Reyranella humidisoli: one gene and its partner. The protein of the gene in region 1 interacts with the protein of each later gene in a pairwise test. Links are inferred from orthologs where the notes say so. Each region holds a gene or a part of one and is shown in the gene's direction. Other genes may lie near its edges.

Evidence for each region.
Region 2: the proteins of hflC (region 1) and ftsH interact in binary tests that used the Escherichia coli proteins (3 or more experiments, as listed by UniProt). The link is inferred for Reyranella humidisoli from one-to-one orthologs.

What each region holds. Positions count from the first base shown.
Region 1 is NZ_JAHOPB010000001.1:2,120,765-2,129,925, forward strand. What follows is about bases 2,414-5,413. They hold hflC (protease modulator HflC), read left to right. Parts: upstream 2,414-3,469; coding sequence 3,470-4,357; downstream 4,358-5,413. Other genes in these bases: hflK (FtsH protease activity modulator HflK), read left to right, coding at 2,414-3,473; KQ910_RS10355 (DegQ family serine endoprotease), read left to right, coding at 4,568-5,413. Outside these bases: thyX (FAD-dependent thymidylate synthase), read left to right, coding at 1-258; KQ910_RS10335 (GNAT family N-acetyltransferase), read left to right, coding at 255-803; iron-sulfur cluster carrier protein ApbC, read right to left, coding at 942-2,108; more of hflK, read left to right, coding at 2,250-2,413; more of KQ910_RS10355, read left to right, coding at 5,414-6,052; KQ910_RS10360 (NADP-dependent oxidoreductase), read right to left, coding at 6,207-7,211; tRNA (adenosine(37)-N6)-dimethylallyltransferase MiaA, read left to right, coding at 8,140-9,075.
Region 2 is NZ_JAHOPB010000002.1:765,955-775,090, forward strand. Bases 5,278-8,252 are described here. They hold ftsH (ATP-dependent zinc metalloprotease FtsH), read left to right. Parts: upstream 5,278-5,783; coding sequence 5,784-7,721; downstream 7,722-8,252. Other genes in these bases: tilS (tRNA lysidine(34) synthetase TilS), read left to right, coding at 5,278-5,755; folP (dihydropteroate synthase), read left to right, coding at 7,763-8,252. Outside these bases: protein TolQ, read left to right, coding at 1-403; protein TolR, read left to right, coding at 403-948; cell envelope integrity protein TolA, read left to right, coding at 1,001-1,927; Tol-Pal system beta propeller repeat protein TolB, read left to right, coding at 1,970-3,292; peptidoglycan-associated lipoprotein Pal, read left to right, coding at 3,369-3,830; tol-pal system protein YbgF, read left to right, coding at 3,951-4,685; more of tilS, read left to right, coding at 4,682-5,277; more of folP, read left to right, coding at 8,253-8,536; glmM (phosphoglucosamine mutase), read left to right, coding at 8,547-9,136. UniProt on the Escherichia coli protein: Acts as a processive, ATP-dependent zinc metallopeptidase for both cytoplasmic and membrane proteins. Plays a role in the quality control of integral membrane proteins.

The sequences.
Region 1 (9,161 bases):
CTGTCGCTGCGGGCCGACGCCCATGCGCAGTACGAGATCCGCGTCTACGCCGAGACCATGCTCGACACGCTGAAGCGCTGGTGCCCGATCAGCCACGACGCTTTCGTCGAATACCGGCTGGGCGGCACGCATCTCTCCAAGACCGGCCTCGCCATCGTGAAGCGCATGCTGGCGGGCGAGACGGTCGACCAGAAGTCGAGCGGCTTGAGCGCCCGCGAATGGCGCGAGCTGATGGCCGCCCTCGGTCAGGCGACGTGATCCGCGATCCCGGCCGGCTGCGGCTGCTGCGCGAGCGGCCGCGCGACAACACGGCGGTCGAGGAGATGAACGAGGCGGCCTTCGGGCCCGACCGCCAGCAGAAGACGGTCTACCGGCTGCGCGAGGGCGTGAAGCCGATCCGCGAGTTGTGCTTCGTCGCCATCGACCAGAAGGACCGGATGGTGGCGTCGATCCGCAACTGGCCGATCCTGGTCAACGAGAAGTGGCCCGCCATCATGCTGGGCCCGCTCGCCATCTCGCCCGAACTGCGCGGCCTGGGCTACGGCAAGGCGCTGATGTGGCATTCGATGGCGCAGTCGCGCATGCTGGGCCACAGCCGCATCATCCTGGTCGGGGATCCCGAGTACTACAACCAGTTCGGCTTTCGCCGCGATCTCGCACTGAACATCCAGCTCCCCGGTTGGGTCGAGGACCGCCGCTTCCTCGCGCTCGAACTGGTCGCCGGCTCGATGATCGGCGTCCACGGCATGATCGGCAAATGGCGCGTGGGCTGGCGGCCGAGCAGGCGCAAGACGAAAAAGTAAGCCCTTCCCCATTCAGATGCGGAAGTGCCCTCGTCTTACGAGGGCGATGGGGTCATGACCCCTCCGTCGCCTCAGCGGCTTGGTTACAAGCCGCGAGACGGCGCCACCTCCCCATGTGAATGGGGAGGCAATCTCGAGCTACTGCACCACGATGTTCGGGGCCTTGCGGGCGCCGCGCTGGTTGGCGGTCAGCTGCTTCCACATGCGGCCGGCGATGTTCTTGTAGGCCTGCGCGTGGGCGCTGTCGGGCTTCGACACGACGATGGGATGGCCGCTGTCGGACGTGGTGCGGATGTCGAGGTGCAGCGGGATCTCGCCGAGAAACGGAACGCCCAGCTTGTCGGCTTCCTCGCGGGCGCCGCCGTGGCCGAAGATCTCCGAGCGCTCGCCGCACTTGGGGCAGAGGAAGTAGCTCATGTTCTCGACGATGCCGAGCACCGGCACGGCGACCTTGCGGAACATGGCGAGGCCCTTGCGCGCGTCGACGAGGGCGATGTCCTGCGGCGTCGAGACGATGACGGCGCCGGCCAGCGCCACGCGCTGGGCGAGGGTGAGCTGGGCGTCGCCGGTGCCCGGCGGCATGTCGACGACCAGCACGTCGAGGTCACCCCAGGTCACGTCGCGCAGCATCTGCTCGAGCGCGCTCGACACCATGGGACCGCGCCAGATCATCGGCGTGTCCTCGTTCACGATGTAGCCGATCGACATGGTCTTGAGCCCGAAGCGCTCGATCGGCTTCAGCATCTTGCCATCGGCCGACTCCGGCTTCTCGGTCACGCCCAGCATGCGCGGCATCGACGGGCCGTAGATGTCGGCGTCGAGCAGGCCCGCCGAGAGGCCGTTGGCCGCGAGGCCGAGCGCCAGGTTGACAGCGGTCGTCGACTTGCCGACGCCGCCCTTGCCCGACGCCACGGCGATGATGTGTTTCACGCCCGGCACGTCGATGCGGCCACCGCCGCCCGTGGTCTTGCCCGCAGGCGCGCCATGGCTGTGCCCGTGCGCATGGCCGTGATTGCCCGGTGCGGGAGGCGGGGCGGGGCGGGGCGTCGCCGCGGCGCGCTCGGCGGTCATCACCGCGGTTGCGGAGAGAACCCCCGGCATGGCGCGGATCGCCTGCTCGCAGGCCTGGCGCAGCGGCTCGAGGGCCGTGCCGCGAGCGGGGTCGACTTCGAGCGTGACCGCGACATGACCAGAGCGCGTGGCGATGCCGCTCACCATGCCCAGCGCCTCGACGCTGCGGCCGGTCGCCGGATCGATGACGGTTTCGAGAACCTTCCGGATGGCCGATTCGCTTATTTCCGCCATGTTCTGCTTCTTCCGCCTCGGCGCATTTTCATGTCCGCCGCTTGATTGAAGGTGGGCCTGCCGTCACATATATGCAGCTCGTGTGGAAATCAAAAGCGACAACGCGCGAACGCGCGGCAAGCAGGGGCCCTGAGGTGAACGATGGCGTGGAATAACAACGGCGGCGGCCCCTGGGGCGGCGGCGGTGGAGGCGGCGGCTCTGGTGGCGGCGGCGGTCCCTGGGGTGGTGGCGGTGGCGGCGGCAACCGTGGCGGTGGAGGCGGCGGCGGTGGCGGCCCCTTCGGCTCGCGGCGTCCCCCCGACATGGAAGACGTCATCCGCAAGGGCCAAGAGCGGCTCAAGAACCTCATGCCCGGCGGTTTCGGCACCTACAAGGGCATTGCCCTCGTGGTGCTCGGCGCGCTGGTGATCTGGCTGGCGACCGGCTTCTTCCGCGTGCAGCCCAACCAGCAGGCGATCCAGCTCGTGTTCGGCAAGCCCTACGGCAAGCCCGTCGAGCCTGGCCTGCACTACAATCTGCCCGCACCGATCGGAAATGTCGTGGTCGTGAACGTGCAGGATCAGCGGCGCACCGTCCTCGGCTCCCGCGGCGCCCAGGCTTCAACTCCTTACACGCGCGGTCCGCGTCCGACTTCGACCGAAAACCTGATGCTGACTGGCGACGAGAACATCGTCGACATCGAGTTCGCCGTGCTCTGGCAGATCAAGGACGTCTTCAAGTACGCATTCGACGTGCGCAATCCTGAGGAGAACGTCCGCTCCGGCGCCGAAGCCGCAATGCGTGAGGTCATCGGCAAGTCGAACCTGCAATACGCCCAGACCGAGGGCCGCAGCCGCATCGAGCAGGACACCAAGGATCTGCTGCAGGGCATCCTCGACGAATACGGGCTGGGCGTCCGCATCTCGCAGATCCAGCTTCTGCGCGTCGACCCCCCGCAGGAGGTCATCGCGGCGTTCCGCGACGTCCAGGCGGCGCGTGCCGACAAGGAGAAACTGATCAACGAGGGCAATACCTACCGCAACCAGCAGCTTCCGCGGGCCAAGGGTGAAGCCGAGTCGATCGTCCAGCGCTCCGAGGCCTACAAGGCCGAGATCGTCGCCCGTGCAAGCGGCGATGCGCAGCGCTTCGACCAGGTCTACGAGCAGTGGGCCAAGGCCAAGGACATCACCACGGAGCGTCTGTATCTCGACACGATGGAAGAGGTGCTCCGCAACGTGAACAAGGTGCTGGTCGACAAGGGAACGACCAACAATGGGGGCGTGCTGCCCTACCTGCCGCTGCCCGAGCTGCGCTCGGGTCAGACGCCGGGAGTCGGCCCGCAACCACGACCGGCGCCGCAGCCTTTGCCGGGAGCCACGCGATGAGCAACCGTTCGATCATCGCGCTGATCGCGCTCGCGGTCCTGGGTTTCCTCGTGACCCAGACCTTCTACACGGTCGACCCGACCAAGCAGGTCCTGGTCCGGCAGTTCGGTGCCATCGTCGGCGAACCGAAGACGCAACCTGGCCTCTACGCCAAGATCCCGCTGATCCAGGACATCCAGCGGATCGACCGCCGGCTGCTCGACTACGAAGCCGAGGAGTTCGAGATCATCGCGGGCGACCAGAAGCGCCTCGTGGTCGATGCCTATGCCCGCTACAAGATCGTCGCGGCCAAACTTTATGCGCAGACCGTGCCGGGAGGCGAGACGACCCTGCGCGGCCTGCTCGACTCGCTGATCAACTCGGAAATCCGTGGCGTCCTGTCGTCGGTGCCGCTGCATGCGGTGCTGACCGACCAGCGCGCCAACCTGATGGACGAGATCACCAAGCGGGTGAACGGCAAGACCATGGAACTGGGTGTCCAGACGGTCGACGTGCGTATCAAGCGCGCCGATCTGCCCCAGGCCAACTCCCAGTCGGTCTACAACCGCATGAAGACCGACCGCGAGCGCGAGGCCGGCCAGCTCCGAGCCGAGGGCGACGAGGAGAACGCCCGCATCAAGGCGACGGCCGACCGCGAGGTTGCGGTCATCAAGGCCGACGCCGGGCTGAAGGGCCAGATACTGAAGGGCGAGGCGGATGCCGCCGCGACCGAGATCTACGCCAAGGCCTTCAGCAAGGATAAGGACTTCTACGGCTTCTACCGGCGCATGGAGGCCTACAAGCAGGCGTTCGGTTCGGGTGGCTCGACCATGCTGCTCAGCCCGGACAACGACTTCTTCCGCTACTTCAACGACCCGTCCGGAATACCGGCACTGAAGAAGTAGAACCCGGCAAGAACCGTACCGGACCGGCGGCTGTGGCACTCCTGCCACGCCGCCGGTTTCTTTTTGGAGACACGTGAAAAACGCAGCAAATACGGGCCTGATAACGGCCTCTTTATTTGCGCCACAATCGGGCCGCAGGTAGACAGGAACTCTAACGCGCGGCGCCGGCCGTACCGACCGTTTGGCCTTGAGCGCCGTTGGAGGTCGGTCGTGATTCTAGCTGATTTTCAAGGCTATTTCAGAGGAGCCGCTCTCGCGGCCATCGCGTCGCTTGGTCTTGTGGCGACGGAGCCGGCTTGGGCGCGCCAGCCGACGGAAAGCTTTTCCGAGCTGGTCGACAAATTGATGCCGACCGTCGTCAACATCACGACGACGCAGAACGTGCCCCAGCAGGGTCCGCGGCTGCGCGACATGCCGCAGCTTCCGCCGGGCTCGCCCTTCGAGGAGCTCTTCAAGGAGTTCTTCGACAAGAAGGGTGGCGAGGAGCAGCAGAAGCGTCGCGGTACCTCGCTGGGCTCCGGGTTCGTGATCGACGGCGAGGGCTACATCGTCACCAACAACCACGTCATCCAGGGCGCCGAGGACATCACGGTCATCTTCCGCGACGACACCCAGCTCAAGGCCAAGCTGATCGGCTCCGACAGCCGCATCGACCTGGCCCTGCTGAAGGTCGAGCCGCCGAACAAGAAGCCCCTGCCGGCGGTGAAGTGGGGCGATTCCGACAAGTCGCGGGTCGGCGACTGGGTGATCGCCATCGGCAATCCGTTCGGCATGGGCCATTCGGTGACGGCCGGCATCATTTCGGCGCGCGGCCGTTCGCTGAACGACTCACTCGACGACTACCTGCAGACCGACGCCGCCATCAACAAGGGCAACTCGGGCGGTCCGCTGTTCAACACCGACGGCGAGGTGATCGGCGTCAATACCGCGATCTACTCGCCCTCCGGCACCAATGCCGGCCTCGCCTTCTCCATCCCGTCGAATCTCGTGAAGCAGGTCGCCGACCAGCTGCGCGAGTTCGGCAAGGTCAAGCGCGGCTGGATCGGCGTCAGCTACCAGAGCGTCACCGACGATATCGCCGATTCCTTCGGCCTCGACCGTGCCCGCGGTGTGCTGGTGGCCAATGTCACGGCTGACGGCCCTGCCGCCAAGGCGGGCCTGAAGCGCAACGACATCATCATCTCGTTCGGCGGCCAGGATGTCCTCGACCTGCGCCGCTTCCCGAAGATCGTCGCCAATGCCCGGGTGGGCAACACCGTCGACGTCGTCGTCTGGCGCGGGGCCAAGGAAGTGCCGCTGAAGCTGCGCGTCGGTGAGCAGGAAGAGGCCGAGAAGCAGAACACGTCGGCGCAGGGAACGAAGAAGCCGGCCGAGCCCGACCAGCCGGTGACCTCGACCATCGAGCAGCTCGGCCTTTCCCTGCAGAAAGTCACCGACCAGCTGCGCGAGCGCTATGGTCTCTCCGACCAGGTGAAGGGCGTGATCATCACCAAGGTGGCGCCCAACAGCCCGGCCGCCGAGAAGCAGCTCCAGGCGGGCGACGTCATCCTCGAGGTCGACCAGAAGCCGGTCACGACGCCGCAGGAGGTCACCGAACTCGTGACCAAGCTGCAGCAGCAGAAGAAGCGCTCCGTGCTCCTGTTCGTCGAACGCCAGGGCGACCCCAGGTTCGCGGCGCTCCGTCTGCAGAAATAGGTTTCGCCTCCAGACAAACGAAAAGGCCGCGCACCGCGCGGCCTTTTTTGTTTCTCTGCCGTCTTGAGCAGAGCGAAAGACCTCGCCGAACGACCAGATTGCGTCCTGCGTTGTTGGCGGGAGGTCCTTCGCTGGCGCTCAGACGACAAACAGGTCAGCCGACCTTAACCACCAGTTTGCCGAAGTTCTCGCCCTTCAGCAGGCCCATGAAGGCTTCGGGTGCCTTGGCGAGCCCGTCGATCACCGTCTCGCGACTCTTGAGCTTGCCCGACGCCACCAGCCCGCCGACCTCGTTCACGAACTCGCCCATGAGGGCCACGTGGTCGGAGACGATGAAGCCCTGCAGGGTCAGGCGGCGCTGGACGATGGTGAACATCTTCTCGGGGCCTGCGATCGGCGTGGCGTCCTGGTATTCCGAGATGGCGCCGCAGAAGGCGACGCGGCCGAAATTGTTCAGGCGCGCGAAGACGGCGTGGAAGATCCTGCCGCCGACATTCTCGAAATCGGCATCGATACCCTGGGGGCAGAGCTTGTCGAGCACCGCGCCCACGTCGCGCTCGGTCTTGTGGTTGAAGCAGGCGTCGTAGCCCGCCTCGCGCACCGCCCACTGGCACTTCTGCTCGTCGCCGGCGCAGCCCACGACATGCGCGCCCGCCAGCTTGGCGAGTTGGCCCGCCACCTGGCCGACCGCGCCGGTCGCGGCGGAGACGAACACCGTCTCGCCGGCCTTGGGCTTGCAGATGTGCTTGATGCCGTACCAGGCGGTGAAGCTCGGCATGCCCAGCACGCCGAGATAGGCCGAGAGCGGGATGCCGGCCGCATCGATCTTGCGCAGGCCCTTGCCGTCATGGACCGTGTGGGTGGCCCAGTTCAGCATGCCCATCACGATGTCGCCCTTGGCGTAGCGCGGGTTCTTCGACTCGACGACCTCGCCGACCGAGCCGCCGGTCAGCGGCTTGTCGAGTTCGAAGGGCGGCGTGTAGGAGCGCAGTTCGGTCATGCGCGGCCGCATGTAGGGATCGAGCGACAGGAAGCGTTGCGCCACCAGGATCTGGCCGTCGGCCAGGGCGGGGAGCGCAACCGTTTCGGCGCGGAAGCAATCGGCAGTGACGTCGCCCTCGGGGCGCTTGGCGAGGACGATCTGCTGGATGTCTGTCATGGGTCTTTCCTCTCTTCGAAGTCGCTCAGGCGATAGCCCTGCAGGTAGAGCAGCGCGCTCAGGTCGCCGTGGTTGATGCCGGCCGGCACTTCGGCCGCCACGGCAGGTTTGGCATGGAAGGCGACGCCGAGGCCGGCGGCCTTCAGCATCGGCAGGTCATTGGCGCCGTCGCCGACGGTCACGGCATCGGCGATGGTGATGTCGTGTTCGCCGGCCAGCCGCTGCAGGGTCGTGAACTTGGCTTCCTTGCCGAGGATCGGGCGGCCGACCGTACCGGCCAGTGAGGTGCCGTCATGTTCCAGCACGTTGGCGGCATCGAAGTCGAAGCCCAGCTTCTTGCGTACCATCGACGTAAAATAGGTGAAGCCGCCCGAGACCAGCGCGCAATAGGCGCCGTGCTTCTTCATGGTTGCGACCAGGGTGGCGCCGCCCGGCATGTAGCGGATGCGCGTTGCGGCCTCGTCCAGCTTGCCGACCGGCAGTCCCTTCAGCAGCCCGACCCGCTCCTCGAGCGCTCCGGCGAAATCGATCTCGCCGTTCATGGCGCGGGCGGTGATGCCGGCGATTTTCTCGCGCAGGCCGAGAAAGTCGGCCAGTTCGTCGAGCATCTCGTTGTGGATCATGGTCGATTCCATGTCCGCGACGAGCAGCTTCTTGCGCCGGCCCTGCGAGGCGAGGACGATCGCATCGACATCAGGAAGGGCGGGCGGCGCGGCCGCGCCGTCGAACGGCAGATCGCAGGCGATGCCGGGGGCCAGCCAGTCGGGTTGGCCGACGGTGGCGCCGGCACGCTTCAGCGCTTCGGCGGCGGCCGCCACGACCGCCTCGGTGAGGGCGGGACGGGCGGGATTGGAGATGAGGACCAGTACGTTTTTCACGCCCCGGCTCTAGCGTCGGGGTCGCGGATTTGCAAACAGTGCGCCGGCTCATGGTTTCGCAGGCAAAAGCTCCTGTCATCGTCGTCACCGGACCGACCGCCAGCGGCAAGTCGGCGCTGGCGCTCGCGCTGGCCGAGCGTCGCGGCGGCACGGTGATCAACGCCGACGCGATGCAGACCTACGACGCCTTCCCGATCCTGACGGCGCAGCCGGCGCCCGAGGAGCAGGCGCGGGCGCCGCACGCGCTCTATGGCGTGGTACCCCTCGGCGAGACCGTGTCGGCGGCAAGTTGGCGCACGCTGGCCAGCGGGGAGATCGAGCGGGCGCGGGCCGCCGGCCGCGTGCCCATCCTGTGCGGCGGCTCGGGCCTCTACCTGCGCACCCTGATGAAGGGCATCGCACCGATACCCGACGCGCCGCCCGAGCTTCGGGAGCAGGCCAATGCCGACTGGGCCGCGCTGGGTCCGGCAGCCTTCCGGGCCCGGCTGGCCGAGCACGATCCCGTCCTCGTCGGCCGGCTGAAGCCGGGTGACCGCCAGCGCCATGTCCGCGCCTGGGAAGTCTGGCAGGCCACGGGCCGCCCCTTGAGTGCCTGGCAGGAGGGCGAGGCCTCGACCGCGCCCTGGCGGTTCGTGACGGTGCTGCTGTCCCCTGACCGGACCTGGCTGCGCGAACGCATCGAGCGACGCTTCGACGTCATGCTGGCGGGCGGTATCGAGGCCGAGGCGCGGGCGGTCTTCGACCGCCAGCCCGATCCGGCCTGGCCCGGTCTCAAGGCTCATGGCGCACCCGAACTGTTCCGCCATTTCCGGGGAGAGATGTCGCGGGAGGACGTCCGGCGGGTCGCCATCGATCACACGCGGCAGTATGCCAAGCGCCAGATGACGTGGTTTCGGCACCAGATGGCACCAGATCTGGTATTCGACCCAAGGGCTGATCAAGCTCTGGTCGCGATTGAGAAATATTTGGACAATCCAGACACCTGAAACTTTGCGTTTCGATCTTTTTGGATTGACCGGTTCCGACCCTGCCACTATGTTCCGCCGCGCCGCAAAACCCCCGTTTTGCGGCA
Region 2 (9,136 bases), on another replicon or contig:
GGGCCTGGCGTCGAGCGCTACGGCGCGCGCGGCATTGCGCCAGCGTATCGAGCAGGTGATGGGCGTCACCATCCAGCGCGAGATGGAGGCGATCGAAAAGCGCCTGGGTTTCCTCGCCACCGTCGGCGCCAACGCCACCTTCGTCGGCCTGTTCGGCACGGTGTGGGGCATCATGAACAGCTTCAGCCACATCGCGCAGTCCAAGAACACCTCGCTTGCGGTGGTGGCGCCCGGCATCTCGGAGGCGCTGTTCGCGACCGCCATCGGCCTGGTGGCCGCCATTCCCGCAGCCGCCGCCTACAACATCCTGTCAGGCCAGGTCTCGCGCTACGCCCAGCAGCTCGAGGCCTTCGCCGGTGAGTTCATCACCATCCTGTCGCGGCAGCTCGAGGAACAGGTCTGATGTCCGGCGTCATTCCGGCACCCGGCGCCAACTCGTCGGGCAGCAAGTTCAAGCGGCGAAGCTATACGCCCATCGCCGACATCAACGTGACGCCGCTCGTCGACGTCATGCTGGTGTTGCTGATCATCTTCATGGTGACGGCGCCGCTCCTGCAGGTCGGCGTGCCGGTCGACCTGCCGAAGACCAGCGCCAGCCAAGTCGGCGGCAAGGACGAGCCGATGGTCGTCTCGGTCAATTCCCAGGGCGAGGTTTTCCTCGGCGAGACCAAGTACGACGTGGCCGAGCTCGGCGCCAAGCTGAAGGCGATCCATGAGGAGAAGCCCGACCAGCGCGTCTTCATGCGTGGCGACAAGAGTGTCGACTACGGGAAGATGATGGAGGTCATGGGTGTGGTGATCGACAGCGGTTTCCGCCAGCTCGGCCTGCTCGGCGAGCAGGCGCAGGCGCTCGGACGAGGCGGCGGCACGGTGAGCCCGGCCACGCCGGCCCAGCCCGCGCCGCGGGCGCCTACGCCGCAACCCCAGGCGCCGGCCCAGCGGCGTTAAGAGAGACGGATCCAGACAGGCGATGGCTCGGCGTCACCCTTCCAGTATCGAAATGCGCACACCGGCGATCGTGTCGTCGATGGTGCACGTCTTCGTGCTGGGGGCGGCGGTGCTGAACCTCGACTTCTTCGGCAAGCCGCCGCCGTTGGAACCCGAGCCCGTGATGGTCGAGTTCGAGGCCATCGCCGCAAAGGCCGCTGCGCCGACGGTGGGCAATCCGCCGCCGCAGCCCAAGGACGTGCCGATCGCCCAGGAGACGACAAAGGCGCCGCCGCCCAAGTCGGCCGAACCGCCGCCGTCGCCGCCGACTCCCAAGCCACCGGAAGTGGTCGAGCCGCCCAAGCCGCCGGCCCCCCCGAAGCCGGAGGAGAAGCCGAAGACGGAGGCCGCGAAGCCGGTCGAGGATCTCGTGGCGATGAAGCCCAAGGAGCCAGAGCCGCCGAAGGTGGAGAAGCCGCCGGAGCCGCCCAAGCCCGCGCCCGAGGTGAAGAAGCCCGAGCCGCCCAAACCGCCGCCGCCGAAGCCGACACCACCGAAGCAGAGCGTCGATTCGATGATCGACGACATCCTGAAGAACAAGCAGTCGCCGTCGAAGGTGCAGACGCCCGAGCAGCAGCCCAAGCCGGTGCAGCAGGTCACGCGGCAGGCGCCGGCGGCTCCCAATCTCGCCGCCGTCGTCACGGCCAGCGAGATCGAGGGCGTGCGCCAGAGGATCCGGCCGTGCTGGAACACGCAGGGCGGCTCCCGTGACCAAGCGATGATCATTTCGTTCGTCGTTGAAATGAACCAGAACGGCACGCCGGTGAAAGCTGAACTGCGCGATCCCGGGCGCTACAATAGCGACCCGGTCTATCGTGCCGCCGCCGACGCCGCCCATCGCGCCATCATGAATCCGCGTTGCCAGCCCTGGCCGCTTTCGCCAGAAAAGTTCACGAGCTGGAAATCCATCACATTCAATTTCGATCCACGCGACTACTAGACCCCTCCACCCTATAGAAACCTTGAGATGAAGAGGTCCGACATGATGCTTCACCGACGGACGACCCTGCTGGGCGGCGTGGCGCTTGCCGCGATTGGCGCTGCGAGCACCGCTCGCGCACAGCTCACCATCGATATGACACGGCCGAGCTTCGAGCCGGTGCCGATCGCCATCGTCGACTTCAAGGGCGACGCGGTGGGTGCACAGATGGCGGGTGTCATTCGCAACAACCTGCAGAACTGCGGACTGTTTCGCGTCATCCCCTCGGGCTCCTACATCCAGAAGGATGTCGACGCGACCTCGCCGCCGCGTTTCCAGGACTGGCGCAGTGTCGGGGCGGCCGGCCTTGTCGTCGGCCAGGTCACGTCGGTCGGCGGCAACATCAAGGTCGACTTCCGGCTCTGGGACGTCGTGACAAGCCAGCAGGCCACCGGCCTTTCCTTCACCAGCCAGCCCAACAACTGGCGGCGCCTCGCGCACATCATCTCCGATGCGATCTACAAGCGCGTGACGGGCGAGGAGGGCTACTTCGACACCCGCGTCGCCTATGTCTCCGAGACCGGTCCGGCCAATGCCCGGGTCAAGCGCATCGCCATCATGGACCAGGATGGCGCCAACAATCGCTACATCACCGACGGCAAGACCCTTGCCCTGACGCCGCGCTTCTCGCCGACGCTTCAGGAACTGGTCTACATGGCGTACGGCGAAAACAACGGCCCGCCGCGCGTCTATCTACAGAACGTCGACAGCGGCCGCCGCGAACTGCTCGGCAATTTCCCGGGCATGAGCTTCGCGCCGCGCTTCTCCCCCGACGGCAGCAAGGTCGTCATGAGCATCGCGGAGAACGGCCGTACCAACATCTACGAGATGGACGTGCGCGGCCGGCAGCTCCGCCGCCTGACCAACTCGCCGGCCATCGACACCTCGCCCTGCTTCTCGGCCGATGGCGCGCAGATCGTGTTCAACTCCGATCGCGGCGGCACCCAGCAGCTCTACGTCATGAGCGCAGGCGGCGGTGGCGAGCGGCGCATCAGCTTCGGCGAAGGCCGCTACGCCACGCCGGTCTGGTCGCCGCGTGGCGACTTCATCGCCTTCACCAAGATCTCGGCCGGCAGCTTCGGCATCGGCGTGATGCGGGCGGACGGCAGCGGCGAACGCATGCTGGCCAACGGCTTCCTCGTGGAAGGCCCGACCTGGGCGCCCAACGGACGCGTGCTGATGTTCTTCCGCCAGCAGCCCAGCTCGGGGGGCCGCGCGGGCTCCGCGACGCTGCACCAGGTCGATATCACCGGCCGCTTCGAGCGGCAGGTGCCGACGCCGACCGACGCATCGGACCCGGCGTGGTCACCCTTGATTCCGCAGTAGCGAAATATATGATCTTTTCTGTCGACCCGTGCGTAGCCCGCGCCCGGGTCGATTCTGTCAGGGAGTGGATCGAAAGATGAGCATGATCAAGGCCTTGTCGGCCCTCGCAGCGATGTTCCTCATCGCAGCCTGCAGCAACAACGACACCCAGACCGCCTCCGCCGCCAGCACGTCCGTGACGCCCGGCTCGGTGGGCGACTTCCGGCAGAATGTCGGCGATCGCGTCTTCTTCGACACCGACTCCTCGACGGTTCGCGAAGACGGCCGCCAGACGCTGAATCGTCAGGCCGAGTGGCTGAAGAAGTACGGCAACTATCAGATCACCATCGAAGGCCACTGCGACGAGCGCGGTACGCGCGAGTACAACCTGGCGCTCGGTGAGCGCCGCGCCAATGCCGCGCGCCAGTACCTGATCGCGCAGGGCATCCCCGCGTCGCGCCTCAAGACCGTCAGCTATGGCAAGGAACGTCCCGATCCGGTCGGCTCCGACGAAGCCGCCTGGGCGCGCAACCGCCGCGCCATCACTGCGCTGGAGTAGTTCAGCCTCGTAGCGAGGCGATTGAGGAGACGCCGGTCGCCACGCGACCGGCGTTTTCGTTTGGAGGCGGGGCGGGCATGCCTGAAAATGGCCGCGTTTGATGTGAACAAAGCGCCTGCCATGAAGATCTTTTCGCCCTGGTTCGCTCTTCTCGTCGTTTTCGCCCTGCCGACCGCCGCAGCGGCACAGCGCGGTGGCGACAGCGTCTACATCGAGGACCGCCTCAATCAGCTTCAGCAGACGCTGACGATGATGACCGGTCAGATCGAGCAGCTCCAGCATCGCAACGCGACGCTGATGCAGCAGATGGAGAAGATGCAGGCCGACTACGAGTACCGAATCGACCAGCTCGAGAAGGGCGGTGGCGGCAAGCCGGGCGGCGCGGCACCGCGTCCGGGCGGTCTGGCGGCGGCACCCGCGACCCCCTCGGGGCCCGCGCCGACGCCGGGCGCAGCGCCGGGCGGTGCCGCGGCCGGCGATCAGCTTTACGACGAGGCCTTCAAGAAACTGCAGGAGGGCGACTACGCCGCCGCCGAACGCGGCTTCAAGACCTTCGTGCAGCGCAATCCGCAGAACAAGCTCGCGGGCAACGCGCAATACTGGCTGGGTGAGACCTATTACGCCCGGCGCGACTACAACAATGCGCTGACGGCATTCGCCGAAGGCTACAAGGTCTACAAGACGAGCCCGAAGGGACCGGACAACCTCCTGAAGCTGGGGATCACGATGTCCAACCTCGGCCGCAAGTCCGACGCCTGCGCCATCTTTGCCCGCTTCAACCAGGACTATCCGCGCGCCACGGACCTTCAGAAGCGCCGCATCGACCAGGAGCGGCAGAAGAACAGCTGCGGGTGAGCATCGCCGCCATCCCGTCCGCTCTGGGCGGAGCGGCCTTCGAACGTCTGATGGCGCCCTTCGCGCCCTTCGAGAGACATCCCGACCTTGCGGTGGCCGTTTCCGGTGGCCGCGATTCGCTGTGCCTGGCCCTGCTGGCGAGCGAGTGGGCCGTCGCCCGGGAGGGGCGCGCCATCGCCCTGATCGTGGACCATGGGCTGAGGCGGGAATCTTTAAACGAAGCCTTGGCGACGTCCCGCCTGCTCGAGGGGGTGGGCATTGAAAGCGCCGTGCTGCGCTGGACGGGCGACAAGCCGCAGACGGGCCTGCAGGAAGCTGCCCGCGACGCCCGTTATCGCCTGTTGCGGCAGGCCTGCCGGGAGCGCGGAATCCTTCACCTGCTGGTGGCCCATCACGCCGATGACCAGGACGAAACGATCGCCATGCGCGCCGCCCGGTCGAGCGGCCCGGACGGGCTTGCCGGCATGGCGGCACTGGTCGAGTGGCCGGAGGTTCGAATGCTGCGGCCCCTGCTGGCGGTTCGGCGTACGGCTCTCACGGCGACGCTTGAGGTCCGCGGTGTTCCCTGGATCGACGACCCGTCAAACGTCGATCCGCGCTTCGAGCGGGCGCGGCTGCGCCTTGCCGGTGTGAGCCATGCCAGCCGGTCCGATGCAGACCTTGTGCGCATCGGTCATGAACGCGCGGCGGCGGAGGCTGGTGTGATGCTTCTCGAGGTCGGCGAGGAGGGGGGTGTCGCCCTCGATCCTGAAATGTTGCAAAGCCTGCCCCTGGACCTTCGCGGCCGGCTGATGAGCCGTGTCGTGCAGGCGATCGGCGGCCGTCGCCATCAGCCGCGGCGGGAACGACTGGACCGCGCGCTGGCCCGGTTGTCGGGGCCGCTCGAACGCGGGAAATCGGGGCGGGAAAGCGATTTCACCCTGTCGGGGTGCCAATTCCTCCTGCGTCAGGCTGTCGGCTCGCGGCGGCTTGTGTGGATTGTCCGCCCCGAAAGTGGCAGGAAAGACAGACAGCCTTTGATTCCGGCTGCATTTTTCGCTTGCGACCCGGCGGCCGCAACCCATCTTTGAACGTAGCTCTAGCCAACGGAAGCCCTAAGTGAACCCGTTCAATCGTAACGCTGCCCTGTGGATCGTCATCGTTCTCCTGCTAGCGCTGCTCTACAGCGTGTTCCAGGGCGGAGCGACCCGTTCTCCCGGAAACACCATCTCCTATTCCGAATTCGTCCGGGCGGTTGAACAGCGGCAGGTCCAGGACGTCCGCATCCAGGGCAATACGATCAACGGCACGTTCCGCGAGCCGCGCAACGGCGTGCAGAAGTTCTCGACCTACGCGCCGAGCACCCCGCCCGACGACCAGTTGATGCCGATGCTCATCAAGAACGTCGACCGCGTCGATGCCGGTCCAGCGGAAGAGGGCGTCAATCTCGGCAGCATCTTCGTGAGCTGGCTGCCGGTCCTCGTGCTGGTCGGTGTCTACATATTCTTCCTCCGCCAGATGCAGAGCGGCACCGGCCGTGCGATGGGCTTCGGCAAGTCCAAGGCGCGCCTGCTCACCGAGAAGCATGGTCGCGTGACCTTCGACGATGTCGCTGGCATCGACGAGGCCAAGGGCGAACTCGAGGAGATCGTCGACTTCCTCAAGGACCCGCAGAAGTTCCAGCGCCTGGGCGGCAAGATTCCCAAGGGCTGCTTGCTGGTCGGTCCTCCGGGTACCGGTAAGACGCTGCTCGCGCGCGCCATCGCGGGCGAGGCCAACGTGCCCTTCTTCACGATCTCCGGCTCCGACTTCGTCGAAATGTTCGTGGGCGTCGGCGCGAGCCGCGTGCGCGACATGTTCGAGCAGGCCAAGAAGAACGCGCCCTGCATCGTGTTCATCGACGAAATCGACGCGGTCGGCCGTCATCGCGGTGCGGGCCTCGGCGGCGGCAACGACGAGCGTGAACAGACGCTGAATCAGCTGCTGGTCGAGATGGACGGCTTCGAGGCGAACGAGGGCGTCATCCTCATCGCCGCCACCAACCGTCCCGACGTGCTCGATCCCGCGCTGCTGCGTCCGGGCCGCTTCGACCGCCAGGTCATGGTGCCGAACCCCGATGTCGGCGGCCGCGAGAAGATCCTGAAGGTCCATATGCGCAAGGTGCCGCTGGCACCGGACGTCGATCCTCGCGTCCTGGCCCGTGGCACGCCGGGCTTCTCCGGCGCCGATCTGGCCAACCTCGTGAACGAAGCCGCCCTGCGCGCTGCACGCGTGGGCAAGCGTCTCGTCACCATGGGCGACTTCGAGTACGCGAAGGACAAGGTGCTGATGGGCACCGAGCGCCGCTCGATGGCGATGACCGACGAGGAAAAGACGCTCACGGCCTACCACGAGGCAGGTCATGCGCTGGTTGCCATGCACGTGCCGAAAAGCGATCCGCTGCACAAGGTGACGATCATCCCGCGCGGCCGCGCGCTGGGCGTCACCATGCAGCTGCCCGAGCGCGATCATCTCAGCCACACCAAGCAGTATCTCGAGTCGCGCCTCGCCATCATGTTCGGCGGCCGCCTCGCCGAGGAACTGGTGTTCGGTCCGGAGAACGTGACGACGGGCGCCGCCAGCGACATCCAGGTTGCGACGCAGACTGCGCGCGGCATGATCACCGCCTATGGCATGTCCGAGAAGCTCGGTCGCGTCCGCTATCAGGCGAACGAGCAGGAAGTGTTCCTGGGGCACGCCGTCACGCAGACGCAGAACGTCTCCGAGGCGACCGCGCAGCTCATCGACCAGGAGGTTCGCCGCCTGATCGAGGAGGCCGAGGGCCGTGCCCGCACGATCCTCACCGAGCGCCTCGAAGACCTGCACACGATCTCGAGGGCGCTGCTCGAGTACGAGACGTTGAGCAACGACGAGATCGGTACTGTTCTGCGCGGCGAGAAGGTCGTGCGCGACGATACCGGCGGCGCCGGCACCTCCGATCGCCGCCGCCGTGCCTCGGTTCCGACCAGCACCGGCCCGGCGCCGGGCGCCAACCCTGAGCCTCAGCCGGGCGTTTGACGCGACGCTTCGCGGGCCTCGCCCTCGATCGCCCTCTCGTGATGGCGATCGTGAACGTGACGCCCGACTCCTTCTCCGACGGCGGGGAACGCTTCGACCCGGCGCGGGCCATCGACGATGGCCTGCGTTTCGTCTCGGAAGGCGCCGATATCCTGGACGTCGGTGGTGAATCGACGAGGCCAGGATCGGCTTCCGTGTCTCCCGATGAGGAGCGCCGCCGCATCCTGCCGGTCGTGGAGGGACTTGCCCGACAAGGGGCCGTCGTTTCGCTCGATACACGACGCGCGTCCGTTGCTGAGGCGGGGCTCGCCGCCGGAGCGCGGATCGTCAACGACGTTTCGGCACTGAGGGATGATGAGGCGATGCTGCCTCTGATCGTACGCACGCAGGCGGCGGTCGTCCTGATGCATCGGCGGGGCAAGCCGGAGGAGCGCTATGCCGGTCCGGCCTATGACGATGTGGTAGAGGACGTCCGGCGTTTCCTGCTCGATCGCGCCGCGGCCTGCGTGGTGGCCGGCGCCGAGCGCCGGAGCATCGCCCTCGATCCTGGTCTCGGCTTCGGCAAGAAGGTCGAGGAGGAGCTGGCCTTGATTGCGGGCGCGCGGCGGCTGGCGGACGCAGGCTATCCGGTGTTGATCGGCGCCTCGCGCAAGAGCTTCATCGGCCGCCTCACGGGCGTCGAGAGGGCAGCGGATCGCGATCCGGCCTCGGCTTTTCTGGCCGTGGAGGCGGTGCGGCACGGAGCCTCCATCGTGCGCGTCCACAATGTCCCGGCCACCCGGCAGGCGCTCGCCGTCTTCGAGGCGATGCGGTAGAACCGCCGTCATGGTTCGTTCACTTTTCGGCACGGACGGCGTTCGCGGCCGCGCCAATACCTCTCCGATGACCGCCGAGATGGCGATGCGCATCGGCATGGCCGCGGGACAGGTGTTCCGCCGCGGCGCCCATCGCAATCGCGCCGTCATCGGCAAGGATACGCGCCTGTCGGGCTACATGCTGGAGCAGGCGCTGACGGCCGGCTTCCTGTCGGTGGGCGTCGATGTCTTTCTCCTGGGGCCGATCCCGACGCCTGCCGTGGGCTTCCTGACCAGATCGATGCGCGCCGATGTGGGCGTGATGATCTCGGCTTCGCACAATCCTTACGAGGACAACGGCATCAAGCTGTTCGGCCCGGACGGATTCAAGCTGTCGGATGCCGTCGAGAGCAGGATCCAGGCGCTCGTGATGTCGCCGTCGGACATGACGCTCGCGGACGCCGCCGCGATCGGGCGCGCCAAGCGGCTGGACGACGTGCAGGGCAGATACATCGAGGCCGTTAAGGCCTCGGCACCCCGCGGCCTCGATCTCAGCGACCTCAAGGTCGTCGTCGATTGCGCCAACGGTGCCGCCTACAGGGTTGCCCCGACCGTTCTGTC